One region of the Erwinia sp. CGal63 genome, then DNA from elsewhere that is predicted to be linked to it. Evidence: predicted binding sites of a transcription regulator. Region 1 holds the regulator's gene; each other region holds the start of a gene.
The links. Region 1 encodes CRP, which controls carbon source genes, mostly activating them, when cyclic AMP is high. Its sites were predicted from a motif close to ATGTGANNNNNNTCACAT; they were not measured.
Positions count from the first base shown of each region.

Region 1 (7,532 bases):
AGTTTAGCGGGATTCGTGATCTGCTTAAATAAATAATGAAACTTTTCACGTTCATTTCAGGAATTTCGTGATGAATATCACCGTTTTTTCGCCAGCGAAAGCGTTTGCGTGGCATGAAGACGAGTAAAAAAAGGTAAAACGCTGGCGCACGGGTAAGCGCCTCTTTACAATCAATTTTCGGCCTGTAGCCCTTAAGTAAGGAATCTTTCATGTTAAAACGTACTTTGACAGCGGTCGCCACCGTTTTCGCACTCTCCACGCTCTCCGCTTCCGCTCTGGCGGCACAGGGAGACACGCACGTGCTGCTGACCACCTCCGCTGGCAATATTGAGCTGGAACTCAATAATCAAAAGGCCCCGATTTCTACGAAGAACTTCGTTGATTACGTCAACAACGGTTTCTACAACAATACCGTGTTCCATCGCGTCATCCCTGGCTTTATGGTGCAGGGCGGCGGCTTCACCGCCGATATGCAGCAAAAGCCAACCAACGCGCCGATCAAGAACGAGGCGGATAACGGTCTGCTGAACAAGCGCGGCACCATAGCTATGGCTCGTACCGCCGATAAAGACAGCGCCACCAGCCAGTTCTTTATCAACGTGGCGGACAACGCTTTCCTGGATCATGGCCAACGCGACTTCGGCTACGCCGTTTTCGGCAAGGTGGTTAAAGGCCAGGAAATCGCGGATAAAATCGCCCAGGTACCGACCAAAAACGTCGGCCCTTATCAGAACGTCCCGGTGAAACCGGTAGTCATTCTCTCCGCGAAAGTCCTGCCTTAACGCTCCGAATGGGGGATTGCTGCTTATACTAAGCTAAGCGCTACGTGCCGCAATCACCCATTCAAGGAGATCTCATGTCCAGAAAGCTCACCGACAAGCAAAAAAACACGCTCTGGCAGCAGCGTCTGCCGGCCAACTTCCTGGCGAGCTTTTTACTGAACGGCTCTCTGCCCGAGCTGGGTACGCATAATCCCGGTTTACCGCACCTGCGCGCCATGCATCGCGCGCTTTTTCACGACGTGCTGGATGACGCGGGCGAGCTGCGCGAGGTCGATATCGCTATCGGCGATACGCCCTGCTGCCATTTTGAATATATTGAGAAAGAGGGCAACGCGCTGATGCAGGCGCTGGAAGAGGAGAACGGCCTGGCCGACCTGCCGTTGGATCGCATGGCGGAAAGGCTGGCCTGGTACTACTGCGAGCTGACCGTGCTGCATCCTTTCCTGCGTGGCAACGGTCGCGCCCAGCGCCTTTTCTTCGAGCAGCTGATTATCCATGCCGGCTGCGATATCCAGTGGAGCCGCATTGACGCCGAAAGCTGGCAGGCGGCGGTTAAGGCAAGCCTGGCGGGCGATTTATCGCTGCTGGAGGCTGCTTTCGGCAAAGTAATCAGCGAGCGGGAGGAAAACGCGTAGAATAGCGGCGTTTTCTTTTTTTTCGGAGCGTTCATGCTGCTGTTGATCGACAACTACGACTCTTTTACGTGGAATCTTTACCAATATTTCTGTGAAGCGGGCGCTGAGGTTCAGGTACGGCGCAACGATGAGCTGACGCTGGAGCAGATTAGCGCGCTGCGGCCTGAAAGGCTGGCGATCTCGCCTGGCCCCTGCACGCCGAACGAGGCCGGGATTTCGCTGGCGGCGATCCGCGAATTCGCCGGGAAAATCCCTGTTCTTGGCGTCTGCCTCGGGCATCAGGCGATAGCGCAGGCTTTTGGCGCTCGCGTCGTGCGGGCGCGTGAAGTAATGCACGGTAAAACCTCGCTGATTGAGCATAATGAGAGCGGCGTGTTCGCCGGGCTGAATAATCCGCTAAGGGTTACGCGCTATCACTCGTTGATTGTCGAAGCCGATTCGCTGCCGGCTGAGTTTGAAGTAACCGCCTGGTCGATGCGGGAAGGCCAGCGGGACGAGATCATGGGTCTGCGTCACCGCACGCTGCCGCTGGAAGGCGTGCAGTTTCATCCGGAAAGCATTCTCAGCGAGCAGGGACATCAGCTGCTGGAGAATTTTCTCAGGCAATAAATTCGTTTGCCTTCAAGTGATTTTTTATGCATATTTTGTGATTATAATTTCACGGCTACGTAACGTAAAAAAGAAGAGGTTGGCAATGGCAGCGGAAAAATTAGCGGTAACGCGCTCGACGTTTGACGAAGTGATTTTGCCTGTTTATGCACCAGCGCAGTTTGTGCCGGTCAAAGGAAAAGGCAGCCGCGTCTGGGATCAGCAGGGCAAAGAGTATATCGATTTTTCCGGCGGCATCGCCGTTACCGCGCTGGGACACTGCCACCCGGCGCTGGTGGAAGCGCTGAAAACCCAGGGCGAAACCCTGTGGCATACCAGCAACGTTTTCACCAACGAGCCCGCGCTGCGCCTTGCCAGCAAGCTGATTGCCGCCACCTTCGCTGAACGCGTGTTCTTTGCCAACTCCGGCGCGGAAGCCAACGAGGCGGCGTTTAAGCTGGCCCGTTACTATGCCACCAAACGTCATTCGCCGTTTAAAAGCAAAATCATCGCCTTTCATAACGCTTTCCACGGTCGGACGCTGTTTACCGTCTCCGTAGGCGGCCAGCCGAAATACTCTGACGGCTTCGGCCCGAAACCGGCCGATATCGTTCACGTGCCTTTTAACGACCTCAACGCGGTGAAAGCGGTTATCGACGATCACACCTGCGCTATTGTCGTGGAGCCGGTTCAGGGCGAAGGCGGCGTGATGCCCGCTACTCAGGAGTTTATGCAAGGGTTGCGCGAGCTGTGCGACAAACACCAGGCGCTGCTGGTGCTGGATGAGGTGCAGAGCGGCATGGGCCGCAGCGGCAAGCTTTTTGCGTATGAGCATTACGGCGTACGGCCCGATATCCTGACCTCGGCCAAAGCGCTGGGCGGCGGCTTCCCGGTCAGCGCCATGCTGACCAGCAACGAGATCGCCTCGGTCATGGCGCCAGGCGTCCACGGCACCACCTACGGCGGCAATCCGCTGGCGTGCGCGGTGGCGGAAGCAGCGTTAGATATCATCAATACGCCGGAAGTGCTTAACGGCGTGGAAGCGCGTCGCGAACAGTTTGTCGTCGCGCTGAAAGCGCTGGATGCGCAGCTGGATCTGTTCAGCGATATTCGCGGCAAAGGCCTGCTGATCGGCGCGGCGCTGAAGCCGCAACATGCGGGCAAAGCTCGCGATATTCTCAACGCCGCCGCGGCGGAAGGCGTGATGATCCTGAATGCCGGTACGGATGTCATCCGCTTCGTGCCGTCGCTGGTGATTGAGCCGACCGACATCGAAGAGGGCATGAGCCGCTTCGCCGCCGCCGTGAAAAAAGTGCTGGCTTAAGGTAAAAGCCGGAAGCCGCTCGCTTCCGGTTTTACTTCAGGGCCGCATCCCAACCCCTCTTACATCCTGAAAGGCGCACCTACGCCGATTTTCGCAGATGTCGCGACAGCCAGCGGCCATGATGAGGCCGGTTGCTCCAGGCCAGCGAAGAGATGGTGTGCATCACCGCCAGATGGCTCAGGATCCTTTTTACATGCCTTTCCAGGATCGTCGTGGCGCCGCGATGAAACTCTACCTGCGTATCCAGCACGTTGCTCTCTGAGCTTGGGCCGTCATACTCCAGCCGCTGCTGACAGCGCTGCAGCGCTATCTCGCACGCCTGCAGGTAGCGCTCGGCCAGCTGCGGCGTCAGCATGGTATGTTCGCGCGCCAGAATGGTCATGGCGTTGATATGCTCGACGATAAACTGGCTATGCGTAACCCACAGTTTCATATCCGCCAGATAGCTGGCATTGAAGCCTGGCTCCTGCATCGCCTGATTCAGCGAGTTGAACAGCGCGTTATGCGCCTGGTTGACGCGCATACGCTGCCAGGCGAGCTTTTGCGGATCCTGCTCGTCGCCCAGCAGCTTCTGCAGCGCTTCCTGATAGGTTTCCAGCGCGTCATGGGCATTTTGTCGCAGCAGGCCGCTTTGCCATTGCGGCCACAGCCAGACCATGCCGCCGAAAGCGATCAGGCAGCCCATCAGCGTATCCAGCAGGCGCGGCAGCAGGAAATCGGCGCCGTTCAGCGACAGCAGCTGCAGCGAATAAACCGCCGTGACGGTAAAGCCAATCGTCGCCAGCCCGTAGTATTTGCGGATTACCAGATAACCCGCCAGCGTCAGCGTCAGCATCACCAGCAGCACCGCCGATTCCGGCACCTGAAAACGCAGCGTGAGCGCGGCTATCACCAGACCGGCCAGGGTACCCAGCGCGCGGTGCTGGATGCGCACTCTGGTTGCGCTGTAGCCGTTCTGGCTGACGAACATCACCGTCATCAGAATCCAGTAAGGCTTGGGAAGATTAAAGAACAGCGCCAGCGAACTGGCGAAAGCGAGCATCACCGCAAAGCGACCTGCGGTACGCAGCGCGGCGGATTTCAGCGACAGATAGCTTTTGATAGCGGGCAGCAGCGGCAGGCGTTTTTGCCGATCCGCCATCAGATCGCGCTGATAGAGCGGACGCTGGGTGCGCAGCACGCGCGCGATGCGGCTGAAGTGCCAGGCGCAAAAGTTGCCGACCGGATTGGCGGGATGCTGGCGGGCAATTTTCTCCAGCGCCTGAAGCGGCTTCTCCATGCTGAATCGTTCAGGCAGGCGGTGATAAAGGATATCGTCCGCCAGCTCGCGCAGCCTGGCGGCGATGGTTTGCGCGTTCCAGCGGATCACCGCTTCGGCATGGCTCTGCTCCACCAGCTTCTGCACCTCTTCCGGCTGGTGCAGGCTAACGGCGATATGCTCCTGTAAATCCAGCGCCACCTGAAACGCGCGGGTCAGTCGTTTGTGATGATTATCGTTGCTCGCGGCGAGCATATGCATCTGCTGATAGCAGGTGTTGATCAAATCGACCGCTTTCTGCTGGCGCGCCAGCAGCGGCGGCAGCGCTTTTTCCGGATCGGCGAGCTGCGTCAGCAGGGTATATTTCGCTTCGCAGTAGTCGGCCAGCTCGCGATAGAGCAGGCTCAGCGTCTCCCGCATCGGCTGCTCTTTCCACAGCCAGAACCAGAACCAGTTAAACAGGCCGTACCAGACCGTGCCCAGAATATAGAGCGACGGCGGCTGCCAGATGGGCATGCGTCCGGCCAGGCTCAGCGTGAATATGCCGGCGATCAGCGCGCCGGGCAGCAGCCTGCCGTGCAGCGGACTGATTTCGCCAGTGACGCCCAGCAGCATGGCCATAGAGAAGAGGATAACGGGCAGCGGAACGGCGTAGTCGCCCAGATACTGCACCAGAAAGCTGCTGAAGGCGAAGAGGCCGCCGCCGATTAGCAGGCGTTTAAAGAAGCGTTTATGCGGCGTATCCAGACCGGCGATATTGCAGCAGGCCGGCACCAGCGAGAACAGCAGGCCGTTTTGCAGATTGCCCAGCAGCCAGCCGACGGCGACAGGCAGGCAAAGCACCAGCGTTTGCCGCAGGGCGTAATTGACTTCGGGATGATAGATGATTCGGCGCCACATCACTCTGTACCGGCTGAAAAGGCGCAACAGCATCGTTGCGCCATACAAACAGAGCGGCTTAGCGTGTGCCGTAGACCACGATGGTTTTGCCGTGCGCCGAGATCAGGTTCTGATCTTCCAGCATCTTCAGGATACGGCCAACGGTTTCGCGCGAGCAGCCGACGATCTGACCGATCTCCTGACGGGTGATTTTGATCTGCATCCCGTCCGGATGGGTCATGGCGTCCGGCTGTTTAGCCAGGTTCAACAGCGTTTGCGCGATGCGGCCCGTCACGTCAAGGAAAGCTAAATTGCCTACTTTCTCGGAGGTGACCTGCAGACGGCGCGCCATCTGCGAAGAGAGACGCATCAGGATTTCCGGGTTAACCTGAATCAGCTGGCGAAACTTCTTATAGGAAATTTCTGCCACTTCGCAGGCCGTTTTTGCGCGCACCCAGGCGCTGCGCTCCTGACCCTCTTCGAACAGGCCAAGCTCGCCGATAAAATCGCCCTGATTAAGGTAAGACAGGATCATCTCTTTGCCTTCTTCATCCTTGATCAGCACCGCTACCGCGCCTTTGACGATGTAGTAAAGGGTTTCCGCTTTCTCGCCCTGGTGGATCAGCGTGCTTTTGGATGGATACTTATGAATATGGCAATGTGACAGGAACCATTCAAGTGTCGGGTCTGTTTGCGGTTTGCCGAGAACCATTCGCTGTTATCCTCTGTTGTTATCTTGCCTAAATACAGGGGCAGAGTTCCCTGACAGGCGTTGAAATAGTCAAGCGCTTCCCATGCAGGAAAGTTATTCGGCTCTCTGTCGAGCGCCGGGCTCGTTATGTCGTCCCGTTTCGTCTGGTCTGTAGAGTACTGACGAAATACAGCCTTGTTTGTAGCACAGCTTTGCATGAGTGTCTTCTGTTGTCTCGCTTCAGCATAGCGGGAAATCTGCCGCGCTGCCGTTTTAGCGATCGAAGCTGACAGTCGCTTAACTGAATGAATTAGAGGAAGTTGTTAAACTTACCTCTACAGAACCGGCGGCGATCCCGGCCTTTTTTGGGAGAATCCTCAGCGTGCTGGCAGGCCGTGCACGGGCGGAAAGCTATTGTATCGCTTTGCCTTCCATCAGCCGCTTGACCAGCGGCCCCATAATCAGCTCCATCGCCAGCCCCATTTTGCCGCCCGGCACCACCAGCGTATTGATATGGGAGATAAAAGAGCCCTGCAGCATCGCCAGCAGATAGGGGAAGTCGATATTTTCCAGCGCCTGAAAATGGATCACCACAAAGCTTTCGTCGAGCGAAGGAATGCCGCGCGCGGCGAAAGGATTGGAGGTGTCCACGGTCGGCACGCGCTGAAAATTGATATGGGTTCGGGAAAACTGCGGCGTAATGAAGTTGATATAATCCTCCATTGAGCGCACTACGGAATCCATCACCGCCTCGCGCGAGTGGCCGCGTTCGCTGGTATCGCGGATCAGTTTCTGAATCCACTCCAGATTGACGATCGGCACCACGCCAACCAGCAGATCGACATGCTGCGACACATTATTTTGCGGCGTCACTACGCCGCCGTGCAGACCTTCGTAAAACAGCACGTCGGTCGGTTCCGGCAGCGGCTGCCACGGCGTAAAAGTGCCGGGCACCTGATTCCACGGTACCGCTTCGTCGTAGGTATGCAGGTATTTTCTGGACTGGCCGCTGCCGCTGCGGCCATATTCCGCGAAAGTTTGCTCCAGCAGCGAAAAGTCGTTGGCTTCGGGGCCGAAGTAGCTGATATGACGGCCCATATCGCGCGCTTTGCGGATCGCCATATCCATTTCCGGCCGGGTGAAACGGTGGAAGCTGTCGCCTTCCACTTCCGCCGCGTGCAGGCTGAGCTGCTGAAAAATCTTGCGAAAGGCCAGGCTGGTGGTGGTGGTGCCCGCGCCGCTGGAACCGGTCACGGCAATCACGGGATGTTTGGCGGACATAGTCGGGTTTCCTGTGAGCGTTATTCCGCCATTGTTATCACGTTTCGCTATGGCGTGTCATCATCCGCGCCTTCGGCGATGGCGCGAAAAAGGG
Region 1 is NZ_JAKUMN010000008.1:46,173-53,704, reverse strand. Features, by position in the region: gene ppiA (peptidylprolyl isomerase A) at 210-782, shown strand; gene MKZ79_RS19395 (putative adenosine monophosphate-protein transferase Fic) at 857-1,417, shown strand; gene MKZ79_RS19390 (aminodeoxychorismate synthase component II) at 1,451-2,026, shown strand; gene argD (bifunctional acetylornithine/succinyldiaminopimelate transaminase) at 2,112-3,329, shown strand; gene MKZ79_RS19380 (YccS/YhfK family putative transporter) at 3,409-5,487, opposite strand; gene crp (cAMP-activated global transcriptional regulator CRP) at 5,546-6,178, opposite strand; gene MKZ79_RS19370 (phosphoribulokinase) at 6,569-7,438, opposite strand.

Region 2 (7,532 bases), on a different contig from region 1:
CGCGGCCGCTTTGGCCGACATCCCCGGTTTGACCGAAGGTCTGCTCGAACGCGTTAGCGACCTGCTGGGCTGGGGAATAGAAGAGTACGACTACAGCCATATCATTCCCTGGCCCATTCAGGAGGCACTGCGCGAGCGGCTGCGCGAAACGGAAGTGAATCGGGCCTGGAAAGAGATGGAGGCGGAAGAGCGGCACGGCATGTTGTTGAACAGGATGGCAATACGCCTGCTGAAAAGCGACAGAGAGAAAGCGCCTTTCTGGTTACGCCTGGTGCCGGGTATGATTACGCTTCTCGCCCGTCAGGCCAACAGGCTGCTGAATTACTATCCTGAGATCGCCCCACGACTTAACCAGGCTATGCTGCAATTTCTGAGTCAGCCGCGGGCAGCGCTCAGCTGGCAGGGGATTTTTTTACTGGGGTTCTGGGCGCTGGTTTTTAACTCGGTTATTCCACTGTCAGGCATTAATACCACCGTAAGCGCTATCGCTATTGCGACAGTGATATTTTACCTCTATATCAGCGATGCCATTATGCTCGGCCTTCACCGCAGGCCACGCTGGTTGCAATGGTTTATTTTTACTGAATTTATATTCTCGCTGATGGTCATCCAGCTATTTTTTGGCGGGCTGTTTTTTGCCGCCGTGGTTTCCATGCCGCCTACCGGTCACGGCGGCCTGGCGCTGGTGGCAATGCTTGCGATTCTGGTTTTATCGATAGTGTTTTGGGCGGCCTGGCCGCAAGGCGTTCCCTTTATCCGCCGTCCCGGCATGGTGATGAGCCGCGTTTTCGCCAGCCCGTGGAAATTAATGGAATGGATGAATTTCTCATGGTTTTCGGTGGTCTGGGCGCTGCTCTGCCTGGCCGTCTTTATTCTCACCTGTACGGAACTGCTTAAGCTGTTTGCTTAAGCAGCTGGGATACGGCTGGCGGGACGGTGTTCTCTTCCTCTCCGCCAGCCGCCGTCTTAGCCCTTGAAGCTGTGCAGTCGGTTCATCGCTTTCAGCTTGTCTTCCTTCAGCCATACTTCCGTGCAGCGCGCCGCTTCATCCACAGCGTTATCAATCATGGTCTGCTCGGCCGCCTGCGGTTTGCCCAGCACGAAGCCTACCACCTTATTGCGATCGCCCGGATGCCCGATGCCGATGCGCAGCCGGTGGAAGTTCGGGTTATTGCCCAGCTTGCTGATGATATCCTTCAGGCCGTTATGACCGCCGTGGCCGCCGCCCAGCTTGAATTTCGCCACGCCCGGCGGCAGATCCAGCTCATCGTGCGCCACCAGAATCTCTTCCGGCGCAATGCGGTAAAAAGTGGCCATCGCCGCTACCGCTTTGCCGCTCAGGTTCATAAAGGTGGTCGGTACCAGCAGCCTGACATCCTCGCCGCCGATGTTCAGACGGGCGGTATAGCCGTAAAATTTGCTCTCTTCTTTTAACGACTGATTGTGTCGGTCAGCCAGTAAATCCACATACCAGGCGCCCGCGTTGTGACGCGTGGCGGCGTATTCCGCGCCGGGATTGGCAAGGCCGACAATCAGTTTAATGCTGCTCATTTGTCTCTTTTCCTGCAAGGCTGCATCGGGGAAGGGCGCTAGTGTACTAAGAGCGGCGGCAGAACTCAAAAGGCGCGCTGCGTCACAATAGTTAAGCAGCGTGATAATGCGTTTTCTATAGAAAAATCAGTCTACTGCAAGTAAAGAATTGTCAAACTTTTAGCAACAAATGTGATCTCTCCCGCAACCATCCGGCCAGCCATTGCATAAACTTATGGTACTAACCGCACAGGATCCTGGAGGTGACATATGAAACGCAGACATGCGAACTTAACCGGCAACGCCCTGATGGTCATCGGCCTGGCCGTGATGGTTACGGGGATTGGCTATGCCGTGCTGAATCAGCTACCGCAGCTGCAGTTGCCGCAAATTTTGGTTAATGGCGCTATTTTCGCGATCTTTATCGGCGCGCTGATGTGGCTGGCGGGCGCGCGCCTCAGCGGCCGCGAGAAAATCACCGATCACTATTACTGGGTTCGCCACTATGGCGATAAGCGCTGTCGTCGCGCTTCGGGCCACGGCCACCATCAGTAAACGGGCTAAAAAAAGCGGGACAGAAATTCTGTCCCGCTTTTTTATTGTCAGCTTTAAACCCCTTCGCCAAAAAACAGGGGGTGTTCAGCTATCAGCCAATTAGTGCTCAAACATCGCAGAGATAGACTCTTCGTTGCTGATACGGCGGATCGCTTCGGCTAACATGCCGGAGAGCGTCAGGGTACGCACGTTCGGCAGCGCTTTGATCTCTTCCGGCAGCGGAATGGTGTCGCAAACCACCACTTCGTCAATCACGGAATGACGCAGGTTTTCCACGGCGTTGCCGGAGAAAATCGGGTGCGTAGCGTAAGCGAATACGCGCTTCGCACCGCGCTCCTTCAGCGCCTCGGCGGCTTTGCACAGGGTGCCGCCGGTATCGATCATGTCATCTACCAGCACGCAGTCGCGGCCCGCCACGTCACCGATGATGTGCATCACCTGAGAGACGTTGGCGCGCGGACGACGCTTGTCGATGATAGCCATATCGGTATCGTTCAGCAGCTTGGCGATAGCGCGGGCGCGCACCACGCCACCGATATCCGGAGAAACCACGATAGGATTTTCCAGACCGATTTGCAGCATATCTTCCAGCAGGATTGGACTGCCAAAAACGTTATCAACCGGGACGTCAAAGAAGCCCTGGATCTGTTCAGCATGCAGATCCACAGTCAGAACGCGATCGACGCCGACGCTGGAAAGGAAATCCGCCACCACTTTAGCGGTGATTGGCACACGGGCGGAACGCACGCGGCGATCCTGACGAGCATAGCCAAAGTAGGGGATAACGGCAGTAATACGACCAGCGGAAGCGCGGCGCAGAGCGTCCACCATCACAACCAGTTCCATCAGGTTATCGTTGGTAGGCGCGCAGGTGGACTGGATGATGAAAATATCACCACCGCGTACATTTTCATTGATTTGTACGCTCACTTCACCATCACTGAAACGACCGACGGCGGCGTCGCCCAGGCTAGTGTAAAGGCGGTTGGCAATACGTTGTGCTAGTTCCGGCGTAGCGTTACCAGCAAAAAGCTTCATATCAGGCACGAGAAGAACCTCAGGCTTTGCGTCCAGAGAATGAACAACGACGTCAGCGGCACTGGGCGGTATACCGCTGACGGGTTCATACGGGTGTAATCGAGTGGCGCGCCGCTTCAGGAACAGGGTGAAGCGGTCGCGGCAGCTCTTATTGCTCGGAAAGGTGGCGGTGCAGCGGCGAGACGTTAACGCCTCGCGCAACAAAGCCCTGCCACTTTTTCAAAGCAAGCTCAGCCACCTGACGGGCAGCGGGCTCGGTGTCAAACTCGGCAAACACGCAAGCGCCGGTTCCGGTCAGGCGCGACGGCGCGTATTCTAGCAGCCAGGAAACGAGCTGTTCAACCTCGCGAAAACGTTTTCTTACTACTGGCTCACAATCATTGCGGTAATTTTCCGCTAATAACTGGCTGATTTCCCTTACCGGCGTGTCGCGGATCAGTTCCGGGTCGTTGAACACCTCCGGCGTCGAGATATGTACGCCAGGGTGAATGACCAGATACCATTTTTCCGCTGGCGCGACCGGCGTCAGCGTCTCGCCAACGCCTTCGGCAAAGGCAGCGAAACCCTGCACAAAAACAGGGACGTCCGCGCCAAGCCGCAATCCCAGCGCGGCCAGCTCGCTGAAGCTGAAGCCGGTTTGCCAGTAGTGGTTAAGCGCGACCAGTACCGTGGCAGCATCCGACGAGCCGCCGCCGAGTCCGCCGCCCATCGGCAGGCGTTTCTCAATGGCGATGGAGGCGCCCGCGTTCTCCGGCAGCGTGCCTCGCGCGCTGGCGCTCTCCTGCAGCAGCTTAGCCGCGCGAACGATCAGGTTTTCTTCATCCGGCACGCTTTCTATCGGCGTCAGCAGCGTAATTCTGCCGCTGCTGTCCGGCTCAATGCTTAGCGTATCGCCATAGTCGAGAAACTGAAACAGCGTTTGCAGCCCGTGGTAGCCATCAGGCCGACGGCCAGTGATATAGAGAAACAGGTTAAGCTTAGCGGGCGCGGGCCATTTAGCTCGCGCCGACGTATCGGCTGCCGTCATTTTACCGTCCAGCCATCCATTTTCAGCTTGATGCGCTGATCGCCTTCGCGCAGCTCCATATTGGCAGGCAGCGCGGGCTGCTGCTTGCTGTCATAAGCCTGGTAAGTCACTTTCCACTGCTGGCCGTCGCGGCTGTAGTTGGCCTCGCGCAGGCGATACTGGTCATCCAGCGAATAGTCTGTCGATTCGCCCGGCAGGCCCATCATCCACTGGCGCAGGTTATTCAGCGGAATATCCATACCGGTCAGCTGCGAGATCATTTTCTCCGCGTCGTTGCTGGTATAGCGCTTGCCCTTATTGTCGACCAGCTGCACGACGCTGCCCTGGGCGTCCAGCTGCAGTTCGGTGCTGCCCAGCGGGTTAGTCAGCAGCAGGCGATAGCGATCCGGTGCGGTTTGCTGCCAGTTGAAGCGCGCGTAAACCTTTTGCCGATCGGAAAGATAGGCGAAAGCGCCGCGCGTCTGGTACTGCGTAATTTTTTTTACGGCCGCCTGGTGCTGCTGCCATTGGGGAGACGTGACGCTTTGCCCTGGCCCCTGGGGTGTATTAACGCTACAGGCTGCCAGCAGCACGCTGGCAAGCGGGAGAAGACGCAATGTGCTCTTCATCAACATAGGGGATAGGCTCCTCAGACTTCGTCCATGCGCTTTCGCGCGAATTAACCGTTTAAGCTAGCCAGCGCCAGAGACGGCGTCAATGCTCAATTTGTTCTGTTTCGTGCTCAATAGCTATATCAATCACAACGAACGGTGAATGTGGCTTTTCTTGATCTCGCGCATCTTGTAGAATGCGCCTCACAAAACCCTATCAACAGTGGGATCTCCAAGACCATATCACCATGACGTTGCTGGCACTCGGAATAAATCATAAAACGGCTCCTGTGGCTCTGCGCGAACGCGTGACGTTTTCGCCGGATACGCTGGATCAGGCTCTCGACAGCCTGCTTGCTCAGCCGCTGGTACAGGGCGGCGTTGTGCTGTCTACCTGTAACAGGACCGAGTTATACCTTAGCGTTGAACAGCAGGAAAATCTGCAGGAGCAGCTGGTTAAATGGCTGTGCGACTATCATCAGCTCAGCGCTGACGAAGTGCGCAAAAGCCTTTACTGGCATCACGACAACGACGCGGTCAGCCATCTGATGCGCGTAGCCAGCGGGCTGGATTCGCTGGTGTTGGGCGAACCGCAGATTTTAGGTCAGGTGAAGAAAGCCTACGCCGATTCGCATCGCGGCCACACCATCTCCAGCGAGCTGGAGAGGATGTTTCAGAAATCTTTCTCTGTCGCCAAGCGCGTGCGCACGGAAACCGATATCGGCGCCAGCGCCGTTTCGGTGGCCTTTGCCGCCTGTACGCTGGCGAGGCAAATTTTTGAATCGCTGTCGACGGTCAACGTGCTGCTGGTCGGCGCGGGCGAAACCATCGAACTGGCCGCGCGCCATCTGCGCGAGCATAAAGTGCAGAAGCTGATTATTGCCAACCGTACCCGCGAACGCGCCCAGAAGCTGGCTGACGAGGTGGACGCGGAAGTGATTGGGCTGGCGGAAATCGACGCGCGCCTGGCGGAAGCCGACATTATTATCAGTTCTACCGCCAGCCCGCTGCCGATTATCGGCAAGGGAATGGTGGAGCGCGCGCTGAAACAGCGCCGCAATCAGCCGATGCTGCTGGTGGATATCGCCGTGCCGCGCGACGTCGAACCGGAAGTAGGCAAGCTGCCGAACGCCTATCTTTATAGCGTGGACGACCTGCAGGCGATTATCGACAGCAACATGGCGCAGCGTGAGGCGGCCGCGGTGCAGGCGGAAACTATCGTCGTGCAGGAAAGCAGCGAGTTTATGTCCTGGCTGCGCGCGCAGAGCGCCAGCGAAACCATCCGTGAATATCGCTCGCAGGCCGAGCAGGTGCGCGCCGAGCTGGAAGCGCGCGCGCTGGCGGCGCTGGCTCAGGGAGCCGACGCGCAGGCCGTGCTGCGCGAGCTGGCCCATAAGCTGACCAACAAATTAATCCACGCGCCGACCAAATCCCTTCAGCAGGCCGCTCGCGACGGCGATGACGAACGCCTGCAGATTTTACGCGACGGCCTCGGGCTGTAGCGTTTTTACCTCTTTAAATACAGGGTACGTATATTAATGAAGCCTTCTATTGTTGCCAAACTGGAAGCCCTGCAGGAACGCCATGAAGAAGTTGAGGCGATGCTGGGCGATGCTGGCGTCATTGCCGATCAGGAGCGTTTTCGCGCGCTATCGCGTGAGTATGCCCAGCTGACCGATGTCAGTCAGTGCTTCCGCAGATGGCAGCAGAATCAGGACGATATCGCCGCCGCCGAAGAGATGCTCGACGATCCGGAAATGCGCGATATGGCGCAGGAAGAGCTGAAAGAGGCGCGTGAAGCCAGCGAGCAGCTGGAGCAGGAGCTGCAGGTACTGCTGCTGCCGAAAGATCCAGATGACGAACGCAACTGCTATCTGGAAGTGCGCGCGGGTACAGGCGGCGACGAGGCCGCTATTTTCGCCGGCGATCTGTTCCGGATGTACAGCCGCTATGCCGAAGCCCGCCGCTGGAAAGTGGAAGTGATGAGCGCCAACGAAGGCGAGCATGGCGGCTATAAAGAAGTGATCGCCAAAATCGTCGGCGAGGGCGCCTATGGCCGCCTGAAGTTCGAGTCCGGCGGCCATCGCGTGCAGCGCGTGCCGGAGACGGAATCCCAGGGCCGTATCCACACTTCAGCCTGTACCGTTGCGGTGATGCCGGAGGTGCCGGAAGCGGAGCTGCCGGATATCAACCCGAGCGACCTGAAAATTGACACCTTCCGCTCATCGGGCGCAGGTGGCCAGCACGTCAACACCACCGATTCCGCTATCCGTATCACCCACCTGCCGACCGGCATCGTGGTGGAGTGTCAGGACGAGCGATCGCAGCATAAAAACAAAGCTAAAGCGCTGGCGGTGCTGGGGTCACGCATTCGTGCGGCGGAAATTGCCCGTCGCCAGCAGGAAGAAGCCTCAACGCGCCGCAACCTGTTGGGCAGCGGCGATCGCTCAGACCGCAACCGCACCTACAACTATCCGCAGGGCCGTATTACCGATCACCGCATCAACCTGACTATCTACCGCCTGGACGAAGCGATGCAGGGCAAGCTGGATATGCTGATTGAACCTGTGGTGCAGGAATATCAGGCGGATCAGCTGGCCGCGCTGTCCGAGCAGGATTAATGGAAATTCGCCAGTGGCTGAAAGGAGCCATCGATAAACTGGCGGGCAGTGAAAGCCCGAAAAGGGATGCGCAGATCCTGCTGGAATTTGTCACTGGCCGTTCCCGTAGCTGGTTAATCGCCTTTGACGACGCTCACCTGGCGCCGGCCGAGCTGGCGCAGCTTGATGCGC
Region 2 is NZ_JAKUMN010000001.1:1,400,399-1,407,930, reverse strand. Features, by position in the region: gene MKZ79_RS06390 (J domain-containing protein) at 1-910, shown strand, start outside; gene pth (aminoacyl-tRNA hydrolase) at 967-1,551, opposite strand; gene ychH (stress-induced protein YchH) at 1,801-2,085, shown strand; gene prs (ribose-phosphate diphosphokinase) at 2,185-3,132, opposite strand; gene ispE (4-(cytidine 5'-diphospho)-2-C-methyl-D-erythritol kinase) at 3,272-4,150, opposite strand; gene lolB (lipoprotein insertase outer membrane protein LolB) at 4,147-4,764, opposite strand; gene hemA (glutamyl-tRNA reductase) at 4,989-6,242, shown strand; gene prfA (peptide chain release factor 1) at 6,279-7,361, shown strand; gene prmC (peptide chain release factor N(5)-glutamine methyltransferase) at 7,361-7,532, shown strand, end outside.
Region 2: the regulator CRP is predicted to act here: its motif matches at 1,721-1,738, upstream of pth (aminoacyl-tRNA hydrolase).

Region 3 (7,532 bases), on a different contig from region 1:
CTTATCGCCCAGCAGCACGGATTCCAGCGCGATTTCGACCATGTCGTTGAACGTGGTCTGACGCTCTGCCGCCGTGGTCTGCTCGTGCGTGCGGATATGGTCGGAAACGGTGCAGATCGCCAGCGCTTTCGCGCCGAATTCCGCCGCCACGCCGTAGATACCGGCCGCTTCCATTTCCACGCCCAGGATGCCGTACTTTTCCATTACGTCAAACATCTGCGGATCAGGGGTATAGAACAGATCGGCAGAGAAGATGTTGCCGACGCGTGCTTCCACGCCCAGGTTTTTCGCCGCATCTACCGCGTCACGCACCATATCGAAATCCGCAATCGCTGCGAAATCATGGTCTTTAAAACGCATACGGTTCACTTTGGAGTCGGTGCTCGCGCCCATACCGATCACGATGTCGCGCAGCTTAACATCCGCGCGAACCGCGCCGCAGGAACCGACGCGGATAATCTTCTTCACGCCGAACTCGGTGATCAGCTCTTTAGCGTAAATTGAGCAGGACGGAATGCCCATACCGTGGCCCATCACGGAGATTTTGCGGCCTTTGTAGGTGCCGGTATAGCCCAGCATCCCGCGCACGTTGTTGACTTCCACGGCATCCTGCAAAAAGTTTTCCGCAATATGCTTCGCGCGCAGCGGATCGCCCGGCATCAGCACTACGTCAGCGAAATCGCCCATTTCTGCGTTAATATGAGGGGTAGCCATCTTTTATCCTTATTGCTTAGCCGACCTGCGTCGGCATGTTACGTTGCGCTGATTACAGCATACTCTTGCCATATTCCATTGCGGACAGGCCAAAATAGGTCGCGACAGTCTGACCGATATCGGCGAAGGTGTCACGATATCCCAGCGAGCCGGGCTTAACGTTCGGGCCGTAAATCAGAATCGGGATATGCTCGCGCGTGTGTTCCGTGCCTTGCCAGGTCGGATCGCAGCCGTGATCGGCGGTGAGGATCAGAATATCGCCCTCTTCCACCAGCGCCATCAGCTCCGGCAAACGACGGTCGAACAGCTCCAGACCGCCAGCATAGCCAGCCACATCGCGTCGATGACCCCAGGTAGAGTCGAAATCCACAAAGTTGGTAAAAACGATACTGTTGTCCGGCGCCGTTTTCATCTCCTGCACGGTAGCGTCAAACAGCGCGTCCAGCCCGGTCGCCTTCACTTTTTTGGTGATGCCGACGTGCGCGTAGATATCCGCAATCTTGCCTACGGAAACCACTTCGCCGCCCTTCTCCTCCACCAGCTTTTTCAGGATGGTCGGCGATGGCGGCTCAACGGCCAGATCGTGACGGTTGCCGGTACGCTCGAAGTGGCCCGCTTTATCGCCAACAAAAGGACGCGCGATCACGCGGCCGATGTTGTAGCCGCCTTCGGTCAGCGCTTCACGGGCGATTTCGCACAGGTCGTACAGGCGCTGCAGCCCGAACGTTTCCTCGTGGCAGGCAATCTGGAACACTGAGTCGGCCGAGGTATAAAAAATCGGCTTGCCGGTTTTCATATGCTCTTCGCCCAGCTGGTCGAGGATTACCGTGCCGGATGAGTGACAGTTGCCCAGATAGCCCGGCAGGCCGGCTTTTTCCACCAGCTCGTCCAGCAGCGCCTGCGGGAAGCTGTTTTCTTTCTCGGTGAAGTAGCCCCAGTCGAACAGTACCGGCACGCCGGCGATCTCCCAGTGACCGGAAGGCGTATCCTTGCCGGAAGAGAGTTCACTGGCGTAAGCGTAAGCGCCAATGATTTCCGCGTCTTTATCCAGCCCCAACGGGAATTTGCCGGTGGATGCTTCCGCCGCTTTCCCCAGACCCAGCGCGGTAAGGTTAGGCAGGTGCAGCGGCCCTTTACGGCCGATATCCGCTTCGCCTTTAAAACAGGCTTCGGCGATATGCCCCAGCGTATCGGAACCTTCATCGCCAAACTTGTGAGCGTCTTTGCTTGACCCAATGCCGAAAGAGTCGAGCACCATAATAAATGCACGTTTCATCGTGGTCTCCTGCGTTGTTAACGCGATGAGCTAAATTTTATCGATCAGAACAGTATGCCGCTTATCCGGCGATTCTGCGATAAATAACTGGCGTCGGCGGCGGCGATTTTTCCGTCAGCGTAATCGCCTCTCTTACCGCTGCGGCGGCTTCCTGCCAGCCCGCTTCGCTGGCGGCGTGGATCACAGCAAGCGGCCGCTGGTTGTCCACACTGTCGCCCAGCTGCGCCATATCGCTCAGCCCTACGCTGTAGTCAATGGTATCGCTGGCGCGACGGCGGCCGCCGCCCATCGCCACCACGGCCATGCCCAACGCGCGGGTATCCATGGCGCTGACGATGCCGGGTTTATCCGCGTAAACCGCTTTACTGAGCATCGGCGCGGGCAGATAGCGATCCAGATTTTCGATAAAGTCCGTCGGGCCTTTTTGCGCGGCCACCATATGCGAGAACACTTCCGCCGCGCGACCGTTGTCCAGCACCGCCTGCAGCTTGCCCATCGCCTCGTCGCTGTCGGCCGCCAGCCCGCCGGAAATCAGCATTTCGGCGCTCAGCGCCATCGTCACTTCCAGCAGGCGCGGATTGCGATACTCGCCCGTCAGGAAACGCACCGCCTCACGAACTTCCAGCGCGTTGCCTGCGCTGGAGGCGAGTACCTGATTCATATCGGTCAGCAGCGCGGTGGTTTTGCAGCCCGCGCCGTTCGCTACGCCAACAATGGCCTGCGCCAGCAGATCGGACTGCTCGAAAGTCGGCATAAAGGCGCCGGAGCCAACTTTCACATCCATCACCAGCGCGTCCAGGCCTTCAGCCAGCTTTTTCGCCAGGATAGAAGCGGTGATCAGCGGAATGGAATCCACCGTCGCCGTAATATCGCGCGTAGCGTAGAAACGCTTGTCGGCGGGCGCCAGCGAGTTGGTCTGGCCAATAATTGCCACGCCGACCTCTTTAATAATGTTGCGGAAAATCTGGTCGTCCGGAAAAATATCGAAGCCGGGGATCGCCTCCAGCTTATCCAGCGTGCCGCCGGTATGACCAAGCCCGCGCCCGGAGATCATCGGCACATAGCCGCCGCAGGCAGCTACCATAGGGCCAAGCATTAGCGACGTTACGTCGCCCACGCCGCCGGTGGAGTGCTTATCCACGACCGGCCCGTTCAGCCCCAGGCTTTGCCAGTTCAGCACCGAACCGGAATCGCGCATCGCCATCGTCAGCGCCACGCGCTCCGGCAGCGTCATATCGTGAAACCAGATGGTCATCGCCAGCGCGGCGATCTGCCCTTCCGACACCGCGTTATCGCGTATGCCGTTAATAAAAAAGCGGATCTCCTCTTCGCTCAGCGCCTGGCCATCTCTTTTTTTACGGATAATTTCCTGTGGCAGAAACACGTTACCCCCTGGTGAGGTTAGCTGGCCCGGGCATCGCATCCGGGCGAATGGATCAGGTGCCCGCTTTTTAGCTGCGGGCTGGCCTGGTCATAAAGCGGTATTAGTAAGCGGAATCACTTTTAGCGGATGAGTGACCTGCCGCGTTCAGCAAGCTGGCGAGCAGGCTGGAAGCGCCAAAGCGGAAGTGGCGCGCGTCGGCCCACTCTTCACCCAGAATATCGTCCGCCAGCTTCAGATAAAGCGCCGCGTCTTCCGCGGTTTTCACGCCGCCCGCCGGTTTAAAGCCGACCTGATGTTTAACGCCTTTTTCGGCGATCGTCCGCAGCATAATCTCCGCCGATTCCGGCGTGGCGTTAACCGCGACTTTGCCGGTCGAGGTTTTGATAAAGTCCGCGCCGGCATCGATAGCGATTTCCGAAGCTTTACGGATCAGCTCCTCGGTTTTCAGCTCGCCGGTTTCGATAATGACTTTCAGCAGCACGCCCGCATCCGCGCACGCCTCTTTGCAGGCGTACACCATGTCGTAGCCGACTTCCTCATTACCGGCCATCAGCGCGCGGTACGGGAACACCACGTCCACTTCGTCAGCGCCGTAGGCGATAGCCGCATGGGTTTCCGCCAGCGCGATTTCAATATCATCGTTACCGTGCGGGAAGTTGGTGACGGTAGCGATGCGAATATCCGGCGTTTCCTGCTCGCGCAGCGTTTTGCGGGCGATCGGAATAAAGCGCGGATAGATGCAGATGGCCGCCGTGTTGCCAACCGGCGATTTGGCCTGCTGGCACAGCGCGATCACTTTCGCTTCCGTATCGTCATCATTTAGCGTGGTTAAATCCATCAGCTTTAGCGCACGAACGGCAGCTGCGGTTAAATCGGTCATAGTCTTCTCCGGAAAAGAGGCTGGTTTTGCCCAAACGTGAGCAGGCAAAGACGAATGTTAAAATAATAACATCCATCACGGCGGTTATCCGTGATGGTTTTCACACTGATCTAGATTCTGTTGCAGCAATTGTATAAAAATAGTGAGATGAGTCACTTATTTCAGCGCTGAAACCCGCCACAGGCGAAGCTGGCGTCATGTTATGATAATCACATTTGCTGACGGCGTAACCTGTTCATACTGATAGTATGGACAGGAGCGGTAACAGAAGAAGCGGCGGAAAGATTTTTCAGGATTTTGCCTGGCTAAGCCTTTGGCAAAACATGGACGGGGTTAAATACCAAACAGCCTGCGGGTATTTTCCCGAATGGTTTCGGCGATCTCCTGCGGCGACTCCTCGCGGATTTCACACAGGCTTCGCCAGACGTTTGCGATTCTTTCAGGACGGTTCGGCTGGCCCTGAAATCCCTGCACCGGCATATCCGGCGAGTCGGTTTCCAGCAGCAGCGAAGTCAGCGGCAGACGAGCGATAGCGTTACGCGTTTTACTGGCCCGCTCGTAGGTAATGGTGCCGCCGACGCCAATCGCGAACCCTTCGCGGATAAAAGCCAGCGCCTGCTGCTCGCTACCGGCAAAGCCGTGCACTACGCCGCGAGCGGGCAAATCGAGTTTGCGTAAATGCATCGCCAGCTTATCGTGGGTACGGCGCGAATGCAGAATAACCGGCAGATCGTAATCGCGAGCCAGCCGCAGCTGCGCATCCAGCACCGCCTGTTGCTTATCGAACTGCGGATCCTCAATAAAAAGATCCAGACCGATCTCGCCGATCGCTACCAGTTTTGGCGAGCGCTGGCGCAGATGCGCTTCCAGCTGCTGCAGATGTGCTTCCTGATGTTGACCAATCGCCATCGGATGCGTGCCCAGCGCCGCGTATAAAGGCGCGTGCTTTTCCGCCAGCGCCATTACGCCAGCAAAACGATCCGCTGAAACGCCGACAACAATGATCTTCTCCACGCCAGCTTCCGCCGCCCGTTGCAGGCTTTCCGCTTCGTTACCGCAGAAAGGCTCGAAATCAAAGTGACAGTGCGTGTCGACAAAACGGGTCATGCCAGCGATCCTTCCGGAAAATCATCATTGCCTGCCGCCGGAACGACAGACGGTTCGTTGGCGGCTGGCGCTGCCAGTGCTTCGCCATGCAGCCACTGCCCTATTGTAGCCAGGAAATAGCGGCCGCAGCGGCGACCCAGATGATAATCCTGATTCAGCGAGGCGATGCGGCTACCCAGCGCCATACTTGCCAGCGCGTGCGGTGGAAAGATCTCAATAACAGTGAGATCGCCCGGCGGCTCGTTAATAAACTCCTGCGTCTGGCGATAGCTTTCTTCATGCAGGTGCATGATATTTACCAGCGGCTGCAGCGCGCCCTTATCCAACCAGCGTTCGATACGCTTTAACCACTGCGGCGTATAGGTCATCTGCGACGGCACGGTACGGATCACCACAATGGTGTCGGCGCCGCGACGCGCCGCTTCACGAACAGGAATAGCATCGCTGATACCGCCATCAAGATAGCTGACGCCATCCAGATCGACGCCGGGTCGATACATGCCCGGAATGGCGCTGGAAGCTTTGATAATGTTCAGCCAGTTAGCCGCCGTAGGCGCGAAGTAGCCGGGCGAGTAGTCATCGCTGCGGCAGGCGCACATATAAAACTCTCGTCCTTCCGCAAACGCCTGCTCGCCCGCCGCCATCGCCAGTGGAAACTCTTGCGCGGTAATACCCGTCAGCCAGTCCAAATCGATAAGGTGGCCGCCGCGCACGAAACGCAGCGGATCAAAAAAGAGTTTGCTGGTGGTGTAACGCGTAATGACGCGTCGCGCGTAGCCTTGCTGTCCGCAGATAAAAGCGGAAAGGTTTTGCGCACCGGCGGAAGTGCCAATCAGTAAATTGAAAGGGTTATATCCGGCTCGCTGGAACTCATCCAGCACGCCAGCGGTAAAGATGCCGCGCTGACCGCCGCCTTCACAAACCAGAGCAAGCCTGCCGGGATGGAAAGGCTTCAGCGCCAGCGGCGCGATATTGCCGAGCGTAATCGGAATGCGTTGGCCCACCGTTCTCTTCTCCCGCATTTATCGTGCAGTGAGCATACGTCTACGCTGTCGCCAGCATTTGGCGCTAATTGCTATGAATGCTAATACAGAGGGGAAAAAGAGTGACGAAATGTGGCGAAAAGAGATGCAGGTAATAAAGAGGAAATAAGAGGGTGATTGCAGGCGGGCTTTTCAGCCCGCTGCGGCCTTCCAACGGCAGCACGTACGCTGCCGGGAGAGCATCAAACTAAAGTTTCTTCCGACCGGTAAACAGGCTGATCAGGAAGATAATGATACCCACTACGAAGACGATTTTCGCCGCCCATGCAGCTGTACCAGCCAGACCACCGAAGCCTAAGGCAGCGGCGATCAGTGCGATAACCAGAAAGATAATACCCCAACGAAACATAAGCTTCTCCTTACCCTATATTAAAATCGAACATCATCTGTTATTGATTTCTGCCTGAATTCAGCATGACTACGCTGTTACTGCGCTAGCGCTGTCACGGGCCAGCTGGCCCGCGCCGGTATTACGATTTCACCGCCAGATCGTTTTTGACGCTCTTCACGCCTTCAATCGCTTTGGCGATGCCCTCAGCACGCTCGGACTGTGCTTTGGTTTTTACCGTACCGGAGAGCTGAACCACGCCATTGGTGGTTTCAACCTTCACGTTACGAGACGGCACAATGTCGTCCGCTAACAGTTTAGCTTTGATTTCGCTGGTTGTTGCCGCATCACCGGCATAGCCGCTGACGCTACTTTTGGTGCTGTCTTTTACGTGCAGTTTATCGCTGACGGATTTTACGCCCTCAATTTTTTTCGCTTCGGCCACGGCCAGTTCAGCCTGATCCTGTGAAGCGACAAAACCACTCAGCGTTACCACGCCTTCGTGAGTTTTTACTGAGATATCCGTACTTTTAATAGCGTCGTTATCAACCAGGGCTGCTTTAACCTTGGCGGTCACGCCGCTGTCATCCATGTATCCACCGACTTTTTTCATAGAGCTATCGATCTTAGAACTCGCGCTGTCAGTAGTAGACTGTACTTTCGGCGTCGTGGTGTCTTCTGCCATCGCAGCGCCACTAACCAGTGCAGAACCTACCAGAGCAGCCATCAGAGTTTTAGCAATCTTAGTCTTGTTCATCGATCTCTTCCTTCTTAGGTTGATGCACCCACAACTGTGAGTT
Region 3 is NZ_JAKUMN010000003.1:376,323-383,854, reverse strand. Features, by position in the region: gene deoD (purine-nucleoside phosphorylase) at 1-714, opposite strand, end outside; gene deoB (phosphopentomutase) at 767-1,990, opposite strand; gene deoA (thymidine phosphorylase) at 2,052-3,374, opposite strand; gene deoC (deoxyribose-phosphate aldolase) at 3,475-4,254, opposite strand; gene MKZ79_RS13115 (TatD family hydrolase) at 4,588-5,361, opposite strand; gene MKZ79_RS13110 (patatin-like phospholipase family protein) at 5,358-6,365, opposite strand; gene MKZ79_RS13105 (DUF1328 domain-containing protein) at 6,592-6,753, opposite strand; gene osmY (molecular chaperone OsmY) at 6,875-7,489, opposite strand.
Region 3: the regulator CRP is predicted to act here: its motif matches at 4,452-4,469, upstream of deoC (deoxyribose-phosphate aldolase).

Region 4 (7,532 bases), on a different contig from region 1:
ACCATCGTGCACGGCCATTTGTTCGTTAAAGGCGAGCTACTCAACGAAAGCGGCATGCAGCACCATCCGGTAACGCCGATGAAAGCGTCGTCGCTGAAAAAGCTGATGGAGGCGCAGTCAACCGGCCTGTGCGGCAACATCATCCTTGATACGGTAAAAAACCATCCGGATCAGATTCAGGCTCAGCTGGCAGCGCTGCAGAGGAGTCAGGCTCGCTATGTGATTTTCGACGTGCTCGATAACGCCGATCTGCTGACCGTAGCGCGCGCCACCGCCGCGTTTCCGCTGGTGACGGGTGCCGCCGGGCTGGGCTACGCCATCGCGGCGGTCGATACGCAGCAGGCGCGTGGTGCTGGCAGCGACATGACTATTGAGGCGGCGGGCTACAGCGTGGTGCTGTCGGGCAGCTGTTCTTCGATGACGCGTCAGCAGGTCGACTTCTACCAGCAGCGCGCCGCTTCGCTGGCGCTGGACGTCGAAAAAATCCTTCACGATGCGGCCTATTTGCCCGTCGTAGCGGAGTGGGTACGCCAGCACGCTGAGGACGCCCTCGCCCCGATGGTCTATGCCACGCAGCCGCCGCACATCATCGCGCTAATCCAGGAAAAGTACGGCGCCGCGCGGGTGAGCGAAAAGATTGAAGCGTTCTTCGCCGCGCTGGCGCAGACGCTTAGCCAGCAGGGCTTTAACAAATTTATTGTGGCGGGCGGCGAAACCTCCGGCGCCGTCACGCAGGGACTGCATATTCGCGGCATGCTGATCGGCGACGCCGTCGCACCTGGCGTGCCCTGGACGCAGGTTCTTGATGAACGGAAATGGGTGATCCTCAAATCCGGCAACTTTGGCAACAGCGATTTCTTCCTGAAAGCACAGGAGCCTTTCCATGAGTGAATCTCAACTGCGCCAGGATCTGGTGCGCTACGCCCGCTCAATGTATCAACGCGGCTACAGCAGCGGTGGCGCGGGCAATATCAGCCTGAAACTGCCTGACGGCAACGTACTGGCGACACCGACCAACTCCAGCTTCGGCGATCTGGACCCCGACACGCTGAGCAAAGTGACGATGACAGGCGAGCTGCTGGCGGGAGAGAAGGCGTCGAAAGAGATCCTGATGCATCTCGCGATCTACCGTCAGCGTCCACAGTGTGGCGGAATCGTGCATTTGCATTCGCCGTGGCTGACCGCCCTCTCCTGCCTGCCCGATCTGAATAATGAGAATGCGCTGCCGCCGATTACGCCTTACTACGTGATGCGCGTCGGCAAACTGCCAGTGGTGCGCTACCTTCGTCCTGGATCGCCGGTGATTGCCGAAGAGGTCGAAAAGCTCGCCGTCGAGCATAATGCGATGCTGCTGGCGAATCACGGCCCAATTATTTCCGGTAAAAATATTCGCGAAGCGGTATTCAACGCCGAGGAGTTAGAGGAGACCGCCCGGCTCTATTTTATGCTTAAACCCTTTGGCATGAATACGCTGACGCCGGAAAATGTCGCCGAGTTAGACGCCCTTTTTAATATGAAATAACGTTAACGCGCCCAGGTTATTTATAGCCTGGGCTTTCTGTACCTGTAAAAAATAAAAACAGAGTTAATTCGACCATGTCATTGATGCTGATTACCGGGATCGTCATGTTTATCGTGCTGACCTGGTGTTTACTGAAAAATAGTTTTCCGCCAGGCATTCTGTTTATTATCCTGCCTACCCTCGCCGCGCTGGTGTGCGGATTCGGCTTCCGGGAGCTGGGCGACTATGTCGCGCTGGGGCTGAAGTCAGTGGTCGGCACCGCCACGCTGGTGGCCTTCAGCGCCATGTTTTTTACGCTGATGAAAGAGGCGGGCGTATTTGACGTGATCGTGCGTTTTATCCTGCGCTTCGTCACCCCGTCGACCTTTTCCGTGCTGCTGGCGACGCTGGTTATCGCCTCCGTCTGTAGCCTTGACGGCAACGCCTACGCCACCCTGCTGGTGACCGTGCCCGCGCTGCTGCCCATCTACGAGAAGATGAATATCAGCCGAAAAACGCTGCTGCTACTGGTGACGGTTGGCGTCGGTGTCACCGGCATTACGCCCTGGGGCGGATCCCTCAATCGCGCCATCGCGGTGACTCATCTCGATATTCTTGCCGTTTATTATCAGCTGCTGCCGCTGCAAGGGGTGCTGTTTGTGCTGGGCGTCCTGCTCTGCGCCTGGATGGCGCGCGTTGAGAACCGCAAGGGGTCGGGCATTACGCCCGAAGCCTTCTATCAAATGCGCCAGGAGATGCTCAACCCGCAGACGAATCCGCGTCCCTGGCTGCTGAAACTCAATTTTGCGCTGGTGATCGCCACCATCGTGACGCTGGTGGCGGGCTGGGTGGCAGGCAATTATCTGTTTATGATCGCCTTTGCATTGGCAGTCATGATTAATTATCCCGACGCCAAAAAAGCGCAGCAAAAAATCAAAGAGTACGCGATCACCATATTTCCGGTTATCGTCATTTTTCTCACTATCGGCGTCTTTGTCGGCATACTGCAGAATACCGGCATTATTAAAGTGCTGGTCAGTGAGCTGGCGGCGATATTTCCTGACAGCCTCGGCCCGTATCTCTATCTTATTCTGGCGGCCTTTAGCGTGCCGGTGGTGATTTTAATCGGCTCCGACGCATTCTATTTTGCCCTGCTGCCGCTGGCGGTAGGACTGGGACAGAGTTTCAACGTCTCGCCGCTGCATGTCACCATTGCCATGCTGATCACTGAACAGATTGGTTTGCTGCTGAGCCCGGTTATCCCGGCGACCCATCTCGGCCTGAGTCTGCTCAATTTGCGTGTGGATGAGCATATTCGTCACTCCATGATCAAGGTCTGGATCCTGAGCGTTAGCGCGCTGCTGGCGGCGATGCTGCTTGGCATCGTACCGGTGTAACGCCATGATCCCGGCAGAACGACATCAACATATTCTCGATGCGCTGACCGACGAATCCTGCCTTAGCTTTGCGGCGTTGGCGGATCGGCTGCGCGTCTCGGTGATGACCATTCGTCGGGACGTCGCCGAGCTTTCCGCCTCCGGCGCGCTGATCGCCGTGCGCGGCGGGGTCAAATCACTCGCTTCCGGCGCACGCAGCCGCGATGGCGTGACGGAGAGCCGTTCGCTGCTGCACGTGGCGCTGAGCTATCTTAAAGAGAGTCGCGTTATTTTCCTCGATAGCGGCGCGCTGTGTCGCCAGCTGGCGCAGCAGATCCCCTGGACGACGGCGATGACGGCGGTGACCAACGACTTTCTGATCGCCAGGGATATCCTGCGTGACACACCCGCGCAGCTTTTTTTCATAGGCGGCGAACTTAGTCGCAGCGACCATAGCGGCTATAAGTCGCTGGAGTCGCTCGGCTCACTGAGCTTCGAGTTGCTTTATCTGTCGCCGATGAGCTGGAGCGAGCGCGGCGTCTGGCATCATGATGAGCATCGTCAGCGCTGGTATCGCGCGCTGGCCGCAGCGTCGCGCCGCACGGTACTACTGGCGGACAGCTGCCGCTATGATCAAAGCGGCCTGTTCCACCTTTACAGCCTCAACATCGCGGACGTGGTCATCACCAATTTTCCCGCTGCGGAAAGAGTGCTTCAGGGGTACGTCGATCCGCTGAAGCTGCATCCGCTGCGGGACTGACTCAGGCTTACACGACGGGGAGAGAACGCACGACGCATAGCGCATCCGGTGCCTGGCTGACATGAGCGCGACGGCGGCGCGCACACCATCGGTTCAGAAATGCTTCCGCCACCGAGACGATGAAAATTATACGGATTTAGGGTTCGCCGGACGCCATCCGCACGCTGGTATAAATCGGCGAAACGCGACCGATTACGGCGGAGCGCATTATCAAAGAAAGAGGAAAAGAGAATGCCTGAGATTGTGGTGTATGCGGTAGAAGGCCGTTCTGCCGAGCAGAAGAAAACCCTGATGGTGAAGATTACCGAGGCCGTGGTAGAGAGTTTCGGCGTAGAGCGCGATCGCGTGGTGGTATCGATCGTCGAAACCAAAGCCAGCGACAAAGCGCGCGGCGGCGTGCTCTATAGCGAGCGTGGGAAATAGCGATAAGCGCGGCCCCGGCGCAATGAAAATGAGGCTGTGTATAGCCTTATTTTTTTGCTTTGGCATTTTTGCTTATGCATCGCCGTAACAGCATGCAAAGAGGACGCCACCGCACCCGATAAAAAGCCAGACTCTTTCTGGCCGAATTCACTGCCCGCCAGCGGCTTAGTCTGATGCCATTTGCGCAGACAGTCGTGCCGAATCAACCTGCCTGCTTCATGCTTCTTACTCATTAATCCTGCCAAATAGATGCAATCAGGCCGCTGAACATGATGTGTGGGGCCGATCACATCTAAAGAAAATAGATGTTAACCTCAATGGTATTTTGTTGATCTAAAGAACCGCAAAAAGCTAGATTGATGTTGCTCATGTTAAAAGTAAGTAAATAAATCCTTGGGTAATTCCCTACCTCTTACTCATCCGGACGTGACACCAGGTCTGGAATCAACGCAGAGAAAGACGATGGTCAACATCACTGAAACCAAAGATAAAGCCGCAGAAAAAGAGAGAGAGAACCAGCCGGCCTGGGTCAAAACCTGGTGGAAACTTATGGACTTCGATATTGGTATCATTCCATTACCGGTCTACATCGTCATGGTTATTCTGATGATCGGCTTTACGGCTATCAACGGCATCACCAAAGAACTGGCAATGGTTATTGCTATTGCGGCTACCTTTGCCTTTACCCTGGGTGAGATTGGTAACCGACTGCCTTTATTAAGAAATATTGGCGGCGGTGCGGTGCTGGTGACCTTTGTCCCCTCTCTTTTAGGTTATCTGGGCTGGATCCCGCAGCCAATGACCGACAGCGTAGGCGAATTCTTTAAAACCAGTAAAATTCTCAACCTGTTCATTGCCGCTGTCATTGTTGGTTCGATCCTGAGTATGGATCGCTCATTGCTGATTAAAGGCTTTCTGAAAATCTTTGCTCCGCTTGCCGCAGGCACAGTCTGTGCAGGCATTGTCGGGACCGGTGTTGGCGTGCTGATGGGGATCGACCTACACCAAACATTTTTCTATATCGTGGTGCCCATTATGGCTGGTGGTGTCGGTGAAGGTGCGATCCCGCTGACAATTGGCTATTCGCAAATTCTGGGGCAGGATCAGGGGGAAATGCTGGCGAAAGTGATGCCTGCCATCATGGTCGGCAACCTGACGGCGGTGATTCTTGCCGGCCTGCTGGCGAACCTGGGTAATCGGCTGCCCCATCTGAGCGGTAACGGTGTCCTGCAGCCAGGCGCTGAAGATCTGTTGGGCAAACAGCCAAAAGCAGAGAAAGGCTGTGATATTCGTGCCGTTGCAGCCGCTGCCATCGTGGCAGTCATGCTCTATTTGGTCGGCGTGTTGATGCATGACCTGCTGAAGTGGCCCGCGCCTGTCGTAATGCTGTTCCTGGCAGTGTTGCTGATGCTGTGCCATCTGATTTCGCCGCGTATTCAGGCGGGCTCAGCGGTGGTTTACAAGTTTGCGCTGACGGCAATGGCCTTCCCGATTTTATTCACCTTCAGCCTGGTTCTTACGCCGTGGGAAAGTCTGATTGCGGGCTTCGCGCCGGCAAACCTGATAACCATCGTGGCAACGGTGCTGGCAATGGTAACAGGCGGCTTCTTTACTGCTCGCTTCGTCAATCTCTATCCTGTTGAAGCAGCAATCGTTACCAGTACCCATAGCGGAATGGGCGGCGCGGGCGATATCGCTATTTTGACCGCGAGTAACCGCATGCGTCTTATGCCGTTCGCGCAGATTGCTACGCGTATCGGCGGAGGCATCACCGTGGCGGTCGCCCTGATCATGATGCATCTGATGTATTGAACATGCTGCCTCTGTCAAAAAAGCCCGGACCTTGTCCGGGCTTTTTATTTTGCCTGCTTCTCGCGAGAAGCATCTGAAAGGTGTATACGCATGTAGTCGGAAGCCGCCTCTCTGTCATTTTCAAGTAGCAATCCGATCAAGACTAAATGCTCTTTACAGCGGCGCAGGGCCTGATCGCGGTCCACCGCTTTCGTATACTCCATCAGGCGACGCACGCGGTTTAAACGCCGTAATGAGTCAAGGATAAACATGTTGCCTGAACAGGTAGCAATGGCCTCATGCAGTCGGGTATTAGCATCAAATATTTGGGCTGGCGTCACGGAAAAAATGGCACCGTTGCATAGCCACTCCTGCTCTTCCTGACACTGAAGAATGCTGGCCCTGTCGAGTCTGAAGGTGGGTTCAAGAATCCCTGCTGGTTCAATGATCTTCCTGAAACGATAGCTTTCGTTATAAGCCCCACCGGATGACATCGACTCTGCAAATATCCAGCCATGACCGGGCAGCCGTTCTATCCAGCCTTCATGATGAATGCGCAGCAGAATATCGCTGAGCAGGCTACGAGTAATGCCGTAGCGGCGCATCATTTCATTCTCAGTGACTTTCTCTGGCAGTTCACCGTTCAGCCTGTCGTTAGCAATTTTGAAATAGATTTCATCCGCACTGCTTTTCACCGGCTCGGTAAAAGGCGAACAGGAAAGCGCACCTTCCGCCACCACATAGCCCCCTTCCGGATGGCGGCTAATCAACTCTTTATCAGCCATTTTGGCCAGTGCAGTACGTACTGGTGAACGGGAAACACGTAAGTGCTCAGCCAGGGCACGCTCAGGGAGGCGCGCCCCGACAACAAGCGAGTGATTATTGATGTACTGAATGATGCTTTGTACTAACTGCGCTGACAGCGTTTGGGGCATAGCGACTCACCCTGTAAAAAACTAAAACCTGATTTTAACCCGAGAGAGTTAAACCCGTAAATTTGTGGCCAGGACGCAAATGTGACTCTGATAACAAAAAAATACCACAACAATTGCTTCACACTAACTTTATGGTATTTTGACAAAACAAGATACCAAAGAGGTGACTATGTCTGGGGCATTTTTATCGGAAAATATCTTCGGGGCGTGCGACAGCCACGTTCATCTTTTTATGCCTGATATCTTTTCCTATTCCAGCGACCGTCGCTACACGCCAGCCTCTGCAACACTGATTGACTTAGCGGCCCATAACGAAATGTTGGGCGTGACGCACAACGTGCTGATTCAGCCCAGTTGCTATGGCACAGATAACCGCGCGCTCTGTCATGGCCTGACGGTTTTAGGATCTGACCGCGCACGTGGCGTGGTCGTTATCGATGTTGACCATGTCACTGATGAAGAGCTGCGCGCTTTGCATCTGAAAGGCGTCCGCGGAATCCGTCTAAACCTTTCTGTTTCGGGCGCAGGCGATATCGCCCGCCTTCGCGCTGAAATGGACAGCGCAGCAAAACGCATCGGCCCGCTGGGCTGGCATATGCAAATTTTCGCCAGTTCAACACAGCTGGCGCTGTTGCTGCCGGTTATTCGCGACAGCAAAATAACGGTTGTACTGGATCATTTTGCAGGCGGCGCTGCGTTGGCTGACCAGATAGCAGAGCTGCTCCAGTGCCCCAACATCTGGGTAA
Region 4 is NZ_JAKUMN010000003.1:148,447-155,978, reverse strand. Features, by position in the region: gene otnK (3-oxo-tetronate kinase) at 1-891, shown strand, start outside; gene otnC (3-oxo-tetronate 4-phosphate decarboxylase) at 884-1,522, shown strand; gene MKZ79_RS11995 (SLC13 family permease) at 1,597-2,898, shown strand; gene MKZ79_RS11990 (DeoR/GlpR family DNA-binding transcription regulator) at 2,903-3,637, shown strand; partial or broken gene MKZ79_RS11985 (tautomerase family protein) at 3,857-4,060, shown strand; gene MKZ79_RS11980 (2-hydroxycarboxylate transporter family protein) at 4,454-5,872, shown strand; gene MKZ79_RS11975 (GntR family transcriptional regulator) at 5,917-6,786, opposite strand; gene MKZ79_RS11970 (amidohydrolase family protein) at 6,956-7,532, shown strand, end outside.
Region 4: the regulator CRP is predicted to act here: its motif matches at 4,335-4,352, upstream of MKZ79_RS11980 (2-hydroxycarboxylate transporter family protein).